4 regions of the Deinococcus sp. KSM4-11 genome follow, and region 1 is predicted to be linked to each of the others. Evidence: riboswitches for the same ligand, from Rfam matches in the RefSeq annotation. Region 1 holds a riboswitch; each other region holds the start of a gene.
What was found. A riboswitch is a leader RNA that binds a small molecule or an ion and turns the genes downstream of it on or off. The one in region 1 is predicted to bind cyclic di-GMP.
Positions count from the first base shown of each region.

Region 2: linked by a shared signal. The riboswitch ahead of E7T09_RS20330 (hypothetical protein) and the one ahead of E7T09_RS22085 (NPCBM/NEW2 domain-containing protein) in region 1 are both predicted to bind cyclic di-GMP.
Region 3: linked by a shared signal. The riboswitch ahead of E7T09_RS21520 (Ig-like domain-containing protein) and the one ahead of E7T09_RS22085 (NPCBM/NEW2 domain-containing protein) in region 1 are both predicted to bind cyclic di-GMP.
Region 4: linked by a shared signal. The riboswitch ahead of E7T09_RS05780 (hypothetical protein) and the one ahead of E7T09_RS22085 (NPCBM/NEW2 domain-containing protein) in region 1 are both predicted to bind cyclic di-GMP.

Region 1 is NZ_SSNX01000002.1:516,261-520,076, forward strand. It holds gene E7T09_RS22085 (NPCBM/NEW2 domain-containing protein) at 1-2,211, opposite strand, end outside; cyclic di-GMP riboswitch class I at 2,224-2,302, opposite strand; gene E7T09_RS09430 (lipopolysaccharide biosynthesis protein) at 3,077-3,816, opposite strand, start outside.
Region 2 is NZ_SSNX01000010.1:88,040-91,855, forward strand. It holds gene E7T09_RS20320 (NEW3 domain-containing protein) at 1-311, opposite strand, end outside; gene E7T09_RS20325 (hypothetical protein) at 313-1,011, opposite strand; gene E7T09_RS20330 (hypothetical protein) at 1,155-1,649, opposite strand; cyclic di-GMP riboswitch class II at 1,721-1,806, opposite strand; gene E7T09_RS20335 (bifunctional diguanylate cyclase/phosphodiesterase) at 2,124-3,816, shown strand, end outside.
Region 3 is NZ_SSNX01000012.1:54,176-57,991, forward strand. It holds gene E7T09_RS21510 (ABC transporter permease) at 1-397, opposite strand, end outside; gene E7T09_RS21515 (ABC transporter ATP-binding protein) at 394-1,320, opposite strand; gene E7T09_RS21520 (Ig-like domain-containing protein) at 1,499-1,903, opposite strand; cyclic di-GMP riboswitch class II at 2,274-2,358, opposite strand; gene thrC (threonine synthase) at 2,823-3,816, shown strand, end outside.
Region 4 is NZ_SSNX01000001.1:1,152,295-1,156,110, forward strand. It holds gene meaB (methylmalonyl Co-A mutase-associated GTPase MeaB) at 1-252, shown strand, start outside; gene E7T09_RS05770 (hotdog fold thioesterase) at 276-689, opposite strand; gene E7T09_RS05775 (PaaI family thioesterase) at 686-1,222, opposite strand; cyclic di-GMP riboswitch class II at 1,440-1,523, shown strand; gene E7T09_RS05780 (hypothetical protein) at 1,526-2,182, shown strand; gene E7T09_RS05785 (DNA-3-methyladenine glycosylase) at 2,229-2,852, opposite strand; gene E7T09_RS05790 (glycosyltransferase family A protein) at 2,947-3,816, opposite strand, start outside.

The sequences.
Region 1 (3,816 bases):
CCAGGCGCTGATGGCCGCCGCAAGGCTGCTGAGCGCGATCGCCTGGTTGGTCGGGCCGACCCGGGTGTTCCCGCCGTCCACGCCGGCCGAAGCGCTGATCGACAGGTCCCAGCGGGCGTTGGGGTTGCTGGTCGAGGGGTTCCCCCAGCCGACCGTGTTGCCCGAGGCCACGACACTCGAGGCGATGTGCGCGGGGTCGCCGGAGTAGTTGCGGATGTAGATTCCAGCGTCGGTGTCAGCGTCGAGCAAGGTGCCGTCTGCCAGCTTCCCGGTGCCGAGCACCACGTTGTTCTTGATGGTGAGGTAGTTGCCGCCGGCCGCCGCGACGCCGTAGTTGCTGGTTTCGAGAATGACGTTGTCCGAGGCTTCCTGGTATGCGCCGCCGCCGTCGCCGAGCATGATGCCGCCGCCGGTGTAGCTGGCCGAGGGATCACCGGCGTACGCTCCGTTGATCAGGTTGTGGTGGACGCGGATCGGGCTGCCGGCCACGCCGCTGGAGGCGTACAGGTTCACGGTGTCTTCGACGTGGGAGGCGCGGGGCGTTTCATCGACGCGGTTCCAGCCGATGTCCACGCGGGGGGCATTCTGGACGGCGTTCAGCTGCACGAACTGCACGCGGTAGAACTTGCCGTTCTGGAACCCACCGTGGCCGTCGCTGTAGCGGCCTTCGATGTCACGGGCGACGTTCTGGCGCACGGTGATCGTGGTGGGGGTGGCCGCCGTGCCCCGCCAGGCGTTGAGGTAGATCCCGCTGGTGTTGGCGAAGGTATTGCGCTCGATCAGGATGGAGACGAAGCCCTCGGCGCTGACGAACCGGCCGGGCGTGCGGGTGACGTCATTCGGGTTCAGGCCCTGTCCGGTGCAGCCGCGCACGGTCAGGGTGGCATTGGACCACGGGGCCGAGATCAGGATGCCCTTGCCGCGCACCGAGCAGTTCTCGATGATGACGGGTTCCGTCGTCTTGACCGTCACGGCGGGAACCGCCGGGTTGAGGCTCTCCCACGCTCCGGTATACGTGCCGCCCTTGGTGATGGTGATCGGGGCGGCGTAGGTCAGGACGGTGGGAGCCGGAGCCGGAGCCGGTGCGGGCGTCGGAGCCGGGGTGGGCGCGGGCGTCGGTGCGGGAGCGGGCGTCGGAGCCGGAGTGGGATCAGGCGCGGGCGTAGGCGCCGGAGCAGGTGCGGGTGCCGGCGTGGGATCAGGGGCCGGCGTCGGCGCGGGAACAGGATCGGGCGCGGGTGTCGGAGCCGGTGCGGGAGCAGGCGTCGGTGTGGGAGCGGGCGTCGGAGCCGGGGTGGGTGCGGGCGTGGGGGTGGGTGCCGGTACCGTGGCCGGCGGAACCACCAGGTAACAGCTCTTGTTCACGAATTTTGCGGGATCGCTGCCGAAGAACAGGTTGTTGCAGGTGCCGGTGCCCGTCACGGACTTGTAGGCCCAGCGGGTATCCACGCCGTAGCGCACCGTCTGGGTGCCCGTCACGGTGAAGTCGTGGCCTTCCGTGACGAGTTTCACGTAGGTCGTGCCGGCCACATCGGCAGCGGTGGCCGTCGGCGCTGTGGCGATGGGCGCGCAGCCGTGGAGGATGGGCGTGGCCCAGTCGGCGTGGTCGGAGGCGTTGCCGTTGCCGGCGTCCGTGACCACGAGCTGCATGGTGCTCCGGCCGGTGAGGTCGACCTTGATGCTCTTGGTCGCGCTGGCGCCGGTCATGATGCCGGAGTCGTACAGTTTCGTGCTGTCGGAGTACACCTGGAAGATGACCGAGCCCTTCGTGCCCACCTCGTCGTCAACACCGATATCCGCTGTCAAGCTGGTGCAGGTGGCGTCCAGGGCGAAGGTGATCTTCGAATTGGCGTGCACGCCGTAGCCGGTGGTGTACGTCTTCCCGGCCAGGGTGAGGTTGCGGCCGTCACCGGCCACGTTCTGGCCGTTGCTCTTGTTGAGTTCGACTGGGCCGTACCCGTTGGTGGCGGACGTCCAGATGGCGCCGCTCAGGGGATTGTCGCCGCTCTTGAGGGCGAGGGCTTCCGCGTAGAGGGGCGTGTCCGTGGTCACGTCCGCGCCGGTCGGCAGCGTGGCGTCCTCGGCCGCCGGGACGCTGGCTTCCGCGGGGACGTCCGGAGTGGAACTGGAACAGGCGGCCAGGGACATTGCGAGTGTGAAGGCGAGCAGCGTGGCAGAAACAGGGGCACGGGAAGAGCGGAAAACGTTCATGAGGTACCTTCCTTCGGTAGCCCGGCGGACTCGATGAGCGAGTTCCGTGGCTTTGCGTCCCTTCCTCACGGAAGGTTTGCCGTTTCGGTGATAGGTCTCGGATGACGCGGATGCGTCTGCTCTCTGACGGGTTCATGATGCTCAACGCTTCACGACACTTTCATCACATTAAGAGTGGGCTGAAGAAAGCTTCATGAAGTCCTCGTGCGTGAAGATGGGAGCCACGCGCTCAGGCTGCGTTCCCACTGGAACGGAGTGGAGAGGGTTCCTCGTCATGCTTCACTTCGTTAAGAAGGTGAGATTGGGCCGTCAGAAGCCTGTCAGGAATCCAGCGTGTCGTCATTGCCCGTTTCCAGGGCAAACGGCCGGGGATGACGTCTGAGCCGACATTTCCCGATTTCATGGCTCCAGGCGTCCCCCATTCAGGGGCGTGTCATGGGCTGGATAAATACTTGGATTCTTGAGGTGCAATCTGACAACCGCCAGTCGGGTGTACCGTGACGCCATACATGCTGAATGTGGCGTGCTAAGTGGCTCCAAGCGTCTGCCAACTCGCCTGACCTGGCCGGGTGACTTCAGATTGAAAACGGAATCTGACCTCAGGTGACTCTCAGGCACTTCACCGGGCAGAAGTGGTCGAGGTTCGGCGGATTCCAGAGCGGTGATGTAAGCGGGACGCCGTAGGTCTCTGCGTGGCCCGACTCCCCGACCCGGCGCCTGCGAGCCATTGGATGGCGCCCCACTTCCTTGAGGTCACTGACCTTCGCAATCGTTGGCTGGATTGTCCGAGCAGAACGGACTCCGCATGGATGAAGCCGCGCTCGCAGATGGCTGGCGCGGCCTCACACTGGGCTTTCGAAAAGGCTCAGCCAGGGGTGCCGGCCAGTCTGCCCCGAAGTTGCTGCAGACTGGTGCGCGCCATCTGCTGCAGTTCGCTGGGCGGCCCGAGCAGAACGACACCCGCCAGCACGGCCGCACCGAGGAGGAGTTCCGTTACGAACAGGAGCGGGAGGGGAACATTGATGGCCCTGAGGGTGAAGACGACGGCGGCTGTCAGCAGGGCCGAGCCCACGAAATAGAGGCCGCCCAGCCCGTACGACAGGGCAATCTCACGGCCGCTGCCTCCGATGATCTGGCGGGCCACGAAGGCGTAGGCGACGCTACGCACCATGCTGGCTGCCACGAGCACGATGGCAATCTGTTCAACCTGCCCGCCCAGGCGGTAGGTCGTCCAGAAGGCTGTGGCCAGGGCGACGAAGTACACCGCCTGAATGGCGATCTTCACATTCAGGCGTGCCGTGGCCTCTGCCAGCACGGCCGAGAGGTTGGTGAGGACGGCAAAGGGAATAAACAGCGCGAAGGTCTGCATCAGCGTGATGGAATCGAGGTACTGGGGGCCGAGCATGACCTTCACGATTTCGGGCGCGTCGATGATGATGCAGCCGGCGGCGCTGAAGATCACCAGTGCCATCGCGCGCAGGCCCGACAGATAGGCGCGGCGCAGGCGTTCGGGTTCATCCTGCACGGCACTGAACGATGGCGCCAGTACCCTCGAGAGGCTCATGGCGAAGTTCGTGGCGGGCATGGCCAGCGTGCTGAACGTCC
Region 2 (3,816 bases), on a different contig from region 1:
ATGCCTGAAGCGATGACACTGACCGCATACGGTCCTGCGGCGGCGGAGCCAGGAGCCTCGACCGGTAGCAGGAGGGTGGTGTCGCTTCCGGGTTGGAGCTGTACAGCTTCCGGCGGAAACAGGGCGCGCCAGCCCGGCGGCAGCTGCAGCTCAGGCGTGCCGCTCCATTCGGTCTGGGTGTCGTTGTGAAGCTGAAAGACCAGGGTCAGCGGCTGACCGGCTCGGATCGCCTGCTCCCCGGAGGGTGTGACGACCTGGATGCCCGCGGCGCTGGAGAGCAGCAGGCTCAGGGTCAGCACCGCAGCCCGCATGTCAGTTCCCGACGTTGACGGTGTAGCGGGCACCCATCACCGGATTCACGCCGTCGTTGGCCAGAACCACGAAGGTGTACCTGGCGGCGGCCAGTGCCCCCAGCTTGAAATCGACGTGCGCGCCGCCGCCCGGGTACAGCCGCTTCTTGCCGGCCTGCGCCTGCGCCACAAGCTTGCCCTGCGCGTCATAGACCTCGGCACGGAACTCGGGAACGATGGACGCCGTACCGTCATTCAGCAGATCGACGCCCAGGTTCACATCGGCACCGCTGCGTGACAGTTGCGGCCTGGCAAAGTTGACCTTGGCAGCGCCCCCAGGGACGGTGGTAATGAGCTGAACGGCATAGCGTGTATTCACGCTGACCCCGGCTTTGGGGGCGGATGGGGCCCCCTGCGGCTGGACAATCAACGCGCTCCAGTGGCTGCCGGCCGTGGCTCCGGCTGGAACCTTGATGTTCAGGTCGAGCGTTTTGGTGCTGCCCGCGGGGACGGTCACCGCGGCGGCAGGGAGCGTAATCCAGCTGCTGTTGCTGCTGTCCAGCGTTCCTGCGGGCAGAAAGGCAGTGTTGGCCGGAGTAACCCGCAGGTCTTCCAGGCTAAGCCCGACGGTTTCGGCCTGAGCGCCGGTATTTGAGAGGGTGATCGAGAGGTGACTGGTCTGCCCCGGACGGACGCCCAGACTGTAGAGGAGCTGGCCCACCACCCCGGTCGCGGCCACAGCAGGGCCCGACAGAAGTGGCAGGAGCGCGAGGAGAACGAAAGTACGGTGGCGCATGGATCCTCCGGAAGTAAAAAGAGCGTTGGAAGGGCAACGTCGGTTGCCCTTCCAATGCTTCATCAGGCTTAGACGCCGTCGGCAGTGATGGTGAATGTAACAGTGATGGTGCTGTCTTCGAAGCCAGCAGCCGCGGTAGAGGCGGTGTAACTGACGGTAGTGTGTCCGGCGTCATAGGCGTCAATGGCGGTAATCAGATCGCCACTCGGATTGCTGGGGCTCAAGACCAGCGCATCAGCAGCGGTGCCAGATCCAGTCAAGCTACCGTCGGCAGCAATAGCCCCCGCCACCACGCTCAGCGACATGACGTTCGTCTTGAAGTCGCTTCCCACAACGCTCGCCACAATCTTGCGAGGATTAGGAGAAGCCGCCGCGGTCGTCCAGGACAGAGAAGACGTGCCAGTCTTCCCGCCAGCAGCCATCGTTGCGCTAGGGGCGGCAACGATGGTGTCAGAGGCACCGTTGGTAATGGCAACATCGGTCGAGTCTGCCGGATCAACGGCAAACGCAGCACCGGACAGCATCAGGGCGGACAGCAGGGCAAAGCTCTTAAAGTGACGCATCAGGGACTCCTGTCTGGAAGCAAATGCTCCAGGGGATGAGGGCTGCAAACCGTTGTGTAACGGTTATCAGCAGGACGAAAAGTCGGTCGCACCACTTGCTCCCCTCGTCCGAGGTGCCCGGTCTTACAGGACGAGGTTCATTGCTTCTCTCCGTTCGGTTCCCTGAACGAAGTGGGGAGATACTTGTGTTTCTGTTCTTACAAAAATCTGACTGGTTCCAGGCAGTGAAGGCGATATCACCAATCCGTGAAGTCTGGCGAGGGCGCCTGAGCACTGTCTGCCTCCGTTCAGAGGGGTAACCGGATGGAAAAGTCGTATGAAACAGTAAGTTCCATGATCCATCACCTGGTGATCCTGCTCCTGTCCATGAGGGCGAGGGGCGTCGCCGCTTCGGAAACGAGTGGATCCGAGCACATGTTCAGCCATGATCTTGAATTCATAGATGTGTGACGAGACAGCGCCCATTGTGCCGCTATGGACTCCTCTGAACTTTCCGGAATCAAAAGTCGACGCGGCATTGTTGACGTTGGCGAGGAGCAGCGGCGCTTGGAGGCCCTGTACACGTACAGCATCCTCGACAGCCTGCCTGAGCCTCAATTCGACCGCTTGGTCACCATGGCCTCACAGTTCTTCGAGATGCCCATGGCCCTGGTGACCTTCGTGGATGAGGATCGACAATGGTTCAAGGCCAGGGTCGGCATGAACGAGGCCCAGACCCCCAGAACCATCTCCTTCTGCTCGCTGGCCATTGCCCAGGACGGTGTGATGGTTATTCCGGACGCCACCGAGGATCAGCGGCTCCAAGCGTACCCAAACGTCACGGGGGATCCGCATCTGCGCTTCTACGCTGGGGCGCCCCTGCTGTCTCCCTACGGACACAAGCTCGGAACGTTCTGCGTACTCGACCACCGTCCGCGCGAGTTCACTGCTGAGCAGGAGGCCCTGCTGCAATCGTTCGCCGCCATGACCATGGACGCACTTAACCTGCGTCAGGCAGTTCGGGAGCTTGGGAGCATGGCCCTGCATGACACGCTGACGGGGCTGCCCAACCGCGCCTATTTCCGGCAACTGCTGACCCAGGCCTGCCGGCGGGCTGAGTCTTCGGGCGAGAAGGTGGTCGTGGGGCTCCTCGACCTCAACCGCTTCAAAGTGATCAACGACACGCTTGGGCATGCGGTGGGAGACGAGTTGCTGCAGCAGGTGTCGCAGCGGCTCAAACACGCGACGGCCACCAGCGATGTGACGGCCCGGATGTGCGGCGACGAGTTCACCCTCCTGCTGACCGATGTGCGTTCAGCCGAAGACGCCGAAAGCGTGATCCGGCGGATCGTGGCTGCGTTCGATCCGCCGTTCCGTCTGGGCGGCCAGGAGACCTTTATCCGCTGCAGCGTTGGGCTGAGTCTGTACCCGGACAATACCCAGACACCGGACACCCTGCTGAGTCAGGCTGACGCCGCCATGTACCGGGTCAAACGCGCCGGCGGTGGGTACGCTTTCTTCAATACCGACCTCGATCAGCGTACCCCGATTGCGATCGAACAGTTGACGGCGCTGCATCACGCCATCGAGCGCGACGAGCTTCGGCTGGTCTTTCAGCCGCTGGTCGAGGCCCGGACTCTGCACGTCGTGGGGCACGAAGCGCTGCTGCGCTGGATGCGTCCGTCCGGGGTGGTCAGTCCGCTGACGTTTATTCCGCTGGCCGAGGCGTCGGGCCTCATCGTACCGATTGGTCGCTGGGTCCTGCGGGCTGCCGCAGAAGCGGTCAGCCGCGGCCAGATCAGCCGGGTATCGGTGAATGTCAGCGCCGTGGAATTCCAGCAGCCCGATTTTGTTAGCCACATTGAGGCTGTCGTGCGTGAGACACGGATTGTGCCCCACCAACTGTGTCTGGAACTGACCGAGAGTTGCCTGCTGGAGCCCGAGCGCTACGCCTCAATCATTCAGCAGCTCAGCGACCTGGGGATCCACACCGCACTGGACGACTTCGGAACGGGGTACAGCAGCCTGACGGCGCTGGCCCATCTGCCCGTCAAAATTCTGAAGATCGACCGGAGCTTCACCGCCGAGGTCGGCGAACCCACCCGCGCCGGCCGGAATGCGCTAGCAGTCATGCACGGCGTAGTGACTATTGCCAGAGCCTATGGTCTGGCCACGGTTGCAGAGGGCG
Region 3 (3,816 bases), on a different contig from region 1:
GCGCGGCCAGCAGCTTCCCGGCGAAGTACAGCGCCGTGGGCATGGGCGACGCGCGCAGCAGCCGCAGCCACCCGCCCGTGCGTTCCAGCGCCACGGCCGACCCGAACGAGAACATCGACAGCGAGAGCAGCGAGTACGCGCCGAAGTTCACCAGGATCAGCGGCCCGACCTTGAACCCCTGATCCGTCGTCTCGTTCACGGCGCTCAGGCCGAACAGCGAGAAGAAGATGACCGGAAAGCCGATGGTGCCCACCGCGAACATCGGGTTGCGCAGCATGCGCCGCAGCTCCGCCAGGGCCAGGGTGCCCAGCGCCGGCAGCAGCGGCGCGCGGCGGGCGGAGGGGGCGGGCGTGGGCAGGCTGACGGTCTGGGCAGGCTGGACAGTGCGGGAGGTCATGCGGTCACTTCCTTGGTGGCAGAGGAGCTGGTCTGGGCAGGAGGCGTGGCGGTCAAGTTCAGGAAGGCGTCCTCCAGGCTGGCGCGGCTGACCTCCAGTTCCGTGAAGGGCGTGCCCTGGCGGATCAGGGCGGTCAGCAGCGCCTCGGGCGTGCGGGTGCGCAGATCCGCGTGCCCGTGGGCATCCACCTCGGCCGAGTCCACCCCCGGCAGGCGGTGCAGCTCGGCCAGCACGAGGTCGCTCGTGAAGCGCACTCGCGCGCCGCCCGCCTGGGAACGCAGCTGTTCCGGCGTGCCGTCGGCCAGCACCGCGCCCGCGTTCATCACGATCACGCGGTCGGCGGCGCGCTCGGCTTCCTCCAGGTAGTGCGTGGTGAGCAGGATCGTGCGGCCCGCGTCCTTCAGTTCCGTCACGGCCACCCAGAACGCCTGCCGGCTCTGCGCGTCCATGCCGGTCGTCGGCTCGTCGATCAGCAGCACCTCCGGGTTGCCCACCACGGCCAGCGCGAAGGCCAGCCGCCGCTTCTGCCCGCCGGACAGCGCGCCCGCCCGCCGCCCGGCCACGCTCCCCAGGTCGGCGAGCGCCAGGGCCTGGGACGCGGCCAGCGGGGCGGGGTAGAAGCGCGCGAACAGTTCCACGGCCTCGCTCACCTTCAGCGCGGGCGGCAGGGCACTCTCCTGCGGCATGGAACCGATGCGGCGGCGCACGTCGTCCTGCCGTGGGTTGCCGCCCAGCACACGCACCTGCCCGGCCGTGGGTGCGCCCAGGCCCAGCATCAGCGAGATCGCCGTGGTCTTCCCGGCGCCGTTCGGCCCGAGCAGCGCCGTCAGTTCCCCGGCGCGGATGTCCAGGTTCAGGCCGCGCAGGGCCGTGACCTTCCCGAAGGTCTTGTCCACGTTCCGCAGCTCGATCGCGTTCGTCATGCCCACAGGGTGCGCTCCGGCCCGCCGCGTTCCCAGTGCCGCGTGTCAGGCGCCCGGGGTGACAGTTGTCACGCCCACCATGGGAAGCCGGTTCCGCCCGGCGTCAGGAACGCGGAGGAACCGGTGAGGTGTGGGCTTGCGGTGACGGAGTCGATGACGTAACCGCGCGGGCGCGGGCCTACTTGCTGATGTCCACCTGAAAGTCCTGCGTGTACTCCGTGACGTTGCGGGCGCTGTCGAACACCTGCACGGTCACCGTGTGCTTGCCATTGTCCTGGGCCCCGAAGAATTTCGCGTAGGAGTTGTACGCCGTGTTGTCGTTCACGAAGGGCTTCCCGTCGATGTTCAGCACGACCCGCGCCACGTTCACGTCGTCACGGGTGGACAGCTGGAAGAACACGTTCCCCGCTTCCCGCAGCGTCTGCGGGAACATCATCATGCTGACCTTCGGGGCCTGCGTGTCCGTCGTGGTCGTGGCCGCGCCCTGCACCGTCTGGCCCGAGACGGTCTGGGCGGGGGCCTGCATGCTGCCACAGCTGGTGGCGAACAGGGCGATCAGGGCGGAGATGACGAGTGCTTTCATGGTGGACTCCAGGGAACAGGTCACGGCCCGGCTCACGCCCTGGACTCAAGGCGGAACGGTCGGTGAAGTGGGAACGACGGAGCACGCCGCGCCGGTCGTCAGGAACGCCGGGGGTGCTGGGAACGGCCGTGAAGCCGCTCTCCGGATCGGTGCTGGGTGGCCGCAGGGGACGCTGACCGCAGGGGTCAGGTCAGGGGCGCGGGCTCACTGCACGCGGGTTCGGCGCGCGGCACTCAGGTGAGCGGCGCAGCCTGGTTGTGGATCTGGGGGCAGGGCGACAGCATGGGCGTGTCGAAGCATCTGGGAACTCCTCTTGCAGCGTGAGCCGCAGAGTATAGGGCCGAACCTTCACCGGAAGGCAAAAGTAAGGCTGTCGAAAAGCCGGTCGCACCACTAGCTCCACGTGTCCCAGGTGCCCGCATACAGGATCACGCTTCATCGCTTCTTCCCGCCTGGTGGTTCTCCAGCGAGGCTTTGATCTTGCCGCAAGCCCTCTTACAAGCCTCGCACTGCCCAGACTGGCCCGACTTCATGATCGGACATGGTGGTTTGTTAAAGTCGGCTGCCGACCACACGGGCCGGTCATGACCATCGGTATTTCCCGCACCCAGCGCGGGCGGATGACCGGACAGGCATGCCGTTCCAGAGGGGCCAGACCCAGGACGATCCGGGGTCGGAGCCGGGCATCATGAAGACGGTGCCGGCGGGTGGGGCCCAGCGTCTGACAGAATGTGCTGTCCATGACAACGTTTACACCATGCCCCCGTGCGCCGTGAGGTCGTGTGGCCTGGGGTACGGTCGGCCATCGTCTCGTGCGGCGCCCTAGCTTCCGCGTGGGCCGCCGGGCGCAGGACTCGGTACAGTGGGCAGCATTGGCCGCGCCCCGACCGGGCCGCGCGGCGCACGGGAGGAAAGAGCCATGAAGTACGTTTCCACGCGCGGCGCGCAGTCCCTGGGCCGCTTCTCGGATGTCCTGCTTTCGGGCCTCGCCCCGGACGGCGGCCTCGCCATGCCCGAGTTCATCCCCACCTTCGGGCCGCAGGAACTCGAGGCCCTGCGCGGCCTGCCGTACCCGGAACTGGCCTTCGCGGTCATGCGGCCCTTCATCGACGACGTACCCGAGCACGACCTGCGCAGGATCCTGCATGTCACGTACGCGCCGGACGTCTTTCACAGCAAGGACATCACGCCGCTGACCCCGCTCGGAACCTCGGGCCTGTACCTGCTGGAACTCAGCAACGGACCGTCCCTGGCATTCAAGGACATCGCCATGCAGTTCCTGGGCCACATGTTCGAGTACGTGCTCGAAGCCCGTGACGAGCGCCTGAACATCCTCGGCGCGACCAGCGGCGACACCGGCAGCGCCGCCGAGTACGCCATGCTCGGCAAGGGCCGCGTGAACGTGTTCATGCTCTCCCCGCACGGCCGCATGAGCGCCTTCCAGCAGGCACAGATGTTCAGCCTGACCGAACCCAACATCTTCAACATCGCCCTGGAAGGCGTGTTCGACGACTGCCAGGATCTCGTGAAGGCCGTGAACGCCGACGCGGACTTCAAGGCCCGCTTCGAGATCGGAGCCGTGAACTCCATCAACTGGGCGCGGGTGCTGGCGCAGGCCGTGTATTACTTCAAGGCCTACTTCGCCCTGAACCTGCCCGCCGGTACAGAAGTGGACTTCAGCGTGCCCTCGGGGAACTTCGGGAACGTGTTCGCCGGCTTCCTCGCCCGGAGCATGGGCCTTCCCATCGGGCAGCTGCTGGTCGCCAGCAACGAGAACGACGTCCTGTACGAATTCTTCTCCACGGGCGTGTACCACGTCCGGCCCGCCGCGCAGGTCGCCGCCACATCCAGCCCCAGCATGGACATCGGCAAGGCCAGCAACTTCGAACGCTACCTGTACGCCATCACCGGCA
Region 4 (3,816 bases), on a different contig from region 1:
TCCGCCCTGACCGGCGAGGGGCTGGAGGCCGTATGGGAGACCGTGGAACGCTATACGCACGCCACCGACCTGACGGCAAAACGCCACACGCAGACTGCCCAGTGGTTCGACGACCTGCTGCGCGAGGCCGCGTGGCGGGCCTTCCGGGAGGGGCTGGACACGCAGCGCCTGCAGGCCGTCCGGCTTCAGGTGCAGGCGGGCACCCTGACGGCCGTGCAGGGAGTGGCCGCGCTCCTGGCACGGCCTGCATGACGAGCCTCCCCTCCTGAGAGGTATCAGCTCCGCGTGGCGGGAATGATCGCCAGCGTGCAGCGCGACGTACAGACAGCCCGGCCCTGCCCGTCCACGATGTCGATCTGCCAGACCTGGGTACTGCGGCCCTGGTGGATGGCCGTGGCCGTGGCCGTGACGAGGCCGCTGCGGACGCCGCGCAGGTGATTGGCGTTGATTTCCAGCCCCACGGCGGTCAAGCCCTGGTCGGCCACGCTGAGGTGGGCGCCGAGGCTGGCGACAGTCTCCGCCAGGGCGACGCTGGCCCCGCCGTGCAGCAGGCCCATGGGCTGATGGGTGCGGGCCTCGACGGGCATGGTGGCGACGACGCGGGTGCCGCTGACCTCCAGCATTTGAATACCGAGGTGGTCGATGAGCGTGTCGGTGGTGCTGAGCATCCGGGGATCGGTTTCGGTCATGGCGTGGCTCCTTCGCGGCGGGCGGCCTCGGGGCGCAGGATCAGGCAGGTGGTGGTGGCGGTGGCGCACAGGCGATCCCCGGCGTCCAGCAGGCGGGCCTCGGCGGTGGCGATCTGCCGGGAGACGCTGACGACCTCGGCGGTGGCGCGCACCTCGCCCATGCCGGCCAGCAGGGGCCGCAGGTACCGGACGCTGAGTTCCAGGGTGGTGTAGCCGACGCCGGCGGGCAGCCGCGTGTGGATGGCACAGCCCAGCGCGGAGTCAAGCAGCGTGGCGAACACGCCGCCGTGGACGCTGCCGATGGGGTTGTAGTGAAATTCCTGCGGGGTCATGCGGAAGGTGACCCTGCCCGGCTGGATGTCGTCCTCTTGGGCGAGCGTGAAGTCCAGGCTGTCGGCGATCGGTGGAGCGGGGTAGTCGCCGCGGGCCATGGCCCGCAGGTAGTCCAGGCCGCTCATTCGGCGGGCCGCGTCCGCGCCGCCGAGGGGGTCGCCCCAGGTATACGTGCGGGTGCGCTGCGGTGAGGTCATCATGGTCTCCAGCGTGGAGAGGGGTTCCGGGCTGTCATGGGTTCAGAGTATGACGCTTATCATATTTCCGTCCAGTGTCGGGACGTCTCCACACAGGGTGATGGGGTGCGTGAAAGGCCGTCTGGCAGGCGGCTGGCGCCTGGGTGAGAATCCTGTCAGAGCCCCGTCGACAGACTGGCAGCAACCAGAGGTTCACTTTGGCCGGTGACGTCCGTCACCCGATGCCCTCGGAGGCCATGACCTTCGCCCCCTACCCGGTCACCTGGGGCGAAGCGAGCCAATGGTGAGACCGAACGAGGAGAACCCATGAAGCTCAAGACCCTGGCCTGGCTCAGCGCCGGCCTCCCCCTGCTGGCGAGTTGCGGCAGCATCGTCGGCGCCGCCATCCCGCCCCAGACCATCAGCAACCCCGCCCACCTGAACGGCGCGACGCTCACGAGCTCCAGCCCGCTGACCGTCCAGCGGGTCGGCACGTCCATCCAGTACGACACCAGCTCCACCATCCCGGCCGGCTCCTTCGACGACCTCGATACCTCGTCCATTCCGCTAGGCATCAAGCCCTACGCCGCCGAGATCAAGGCCAGCCTGAAGTCCGTGGTCATGACGGGCGCGTGCGCGATGCCTGCCTCATTCACGCTGACCGTCGATGCCTTCGCCGTGTCGGTGTGGGACTCCTCGAACAAGGCGGGCGCCGTCACCCTCAGCGCCACGCCCAACCTCAACATCGCGGCGACCCGCACGGACTCCGGCGTGGGCACCAGCACCTACTCGCTGGAGGCCAAGAGCGTGTCAGTCGGCAAGGGTGACGCCAATGTCCCCAAGGCCCTGATGATCCTGACCACCGGCGGCAAGAACGACGTCAGCGTCAGCGCCAAGATCAGCGCCGACAACGACGCCATGGCCGGCTGCAGCCTGACCTTCACCCTGGGCGATTCCAGCGCGACCCTCAGCAGCTTCCACTGATCCCGTGCTGACTAGGCCGCCCGCGTCCCCACGCGGGCGGCCTGATCTAGTCGGCCGGCACCGAGGCCAGTTCCATGCTCGGTGTCGCGGGCGATACCCATGGGTTTCCCCTCAGCACGAAGCGCCACGGCAGGGTGCGGCCCTCCCGGATGCCGATCCGGGCCGTGACCTCGACCGCTCCGTCTGGGACGGCGACCGGTGGCCGGTGCAGGTGCAGCGCCGAACTATTCACCACGGTTCCGGCCACCCGCGCAGGCTCCAGTCCCAGGGCGTAGACCAGCTTGGCCGGGCCGTTCGTCAGGTCACGCTCGCGCGTCACGGGCCGGTTCGTGAGCATGTGCCCCAGCCCCTCCAGCGGCTCGATGGCCCGGATCAGCACGCTGGCGGCCACACCCAGGGGGCGGCACGACACCTGCAGGAGCGGGTGCCCGTGCGCCATCCAGAACAGCCAGTGGCCCGGCGCGATGGCCATGTCGGCGGAACGCGCGGCATGGAAGCGCCCGGCCGTACACGCGGGATCGCGTGGACAGTCGTACGCCTCGACCTCCACGATCCTGCCCGTCAGCCGGGCGCCCTGCGCCGTGACGCGGATCAGCGTCCCTCCAAGCAGGTCACGTGCCAGACGAACCGGATCGGCATCGAAGTGATCCGGGCGCAGCGGCTCCGTCATTGGATCGGGCACCCGTGGGGCCGCAGCATTCGCGTCTGGAGTCCTCTGCCCATATCGCCACGATAGCCCGCCGCCCCGGTTCTGCGCCGTGACCTCAGGGGGCCGGTGGAGCAGGACGGGAGCGGCGACGAACGCGGCCCCACAGGTTGAGCTGGGTGGCCACGCGCCGCAGGCGTCCGGCTGGATTCAGCGCGATGCTGCGGGCCAGCCACACGAGGCCGGAGGGCCGCCGGTCGGCCAGCAGGCCCCCAGCGATCCGGTAGGCATTCAGGCTGGCGGACTCCCGCTCGAAGGCCCGCCGGGCGGCGGCCGGTTCAGCATGCCACTCGGCCATGAACTGCTCGAAGGCCAGTCCCTGCTGACCGGTATGGCGCCGGAGGTTGCCGCGCCGGATGAATTCAAGTTCCAGGCGTTGAAGGTGCAGCTTGCGGCCACTCGTACTGCCGGAATGCACCCGGTAGTTCACGAGGCGCTCGGGCAGGGCCAGCACGGGCGCATGGTCGGCCATCCGGCTCCACAGGCCGACGTCCTCGGCGGCGGTCAGCAGTGGAAATCCGCCCACTGACAGCGCCAGCGTCCGGTCGAAGACCACGCTGGCCGCCAGCAGGTAGATGATGGCGTGCTGATCCATCAGCTGCCGGTACTGGACTTCATCCCTGGGGCCCACATCGAAGTACCCGAGGCGGCCACCCGTCGATCCGATCCGGTAGCCGTACGTGCCGAGGGCGGCCAGGTGCGGGTGGGCAGCCAGGTACGTCATCTGCCGCTCCAGCTTGGTGGGCAGGAAGACATCGTCGTGATCAAGCAGGGCCACCCAGCGCGTGTCTGCCAGCTCCATGGCGCGGTTTCTGGCCACCCGCACGCCTGAGTTGGCCTGCTGGATCACCCGGATGCGGGCATCCTCCAGGGCGTGGCGCTGCGCGATCTCGTGGCTCCGGTCGGCACTGCCGTCGTCAATGATCAG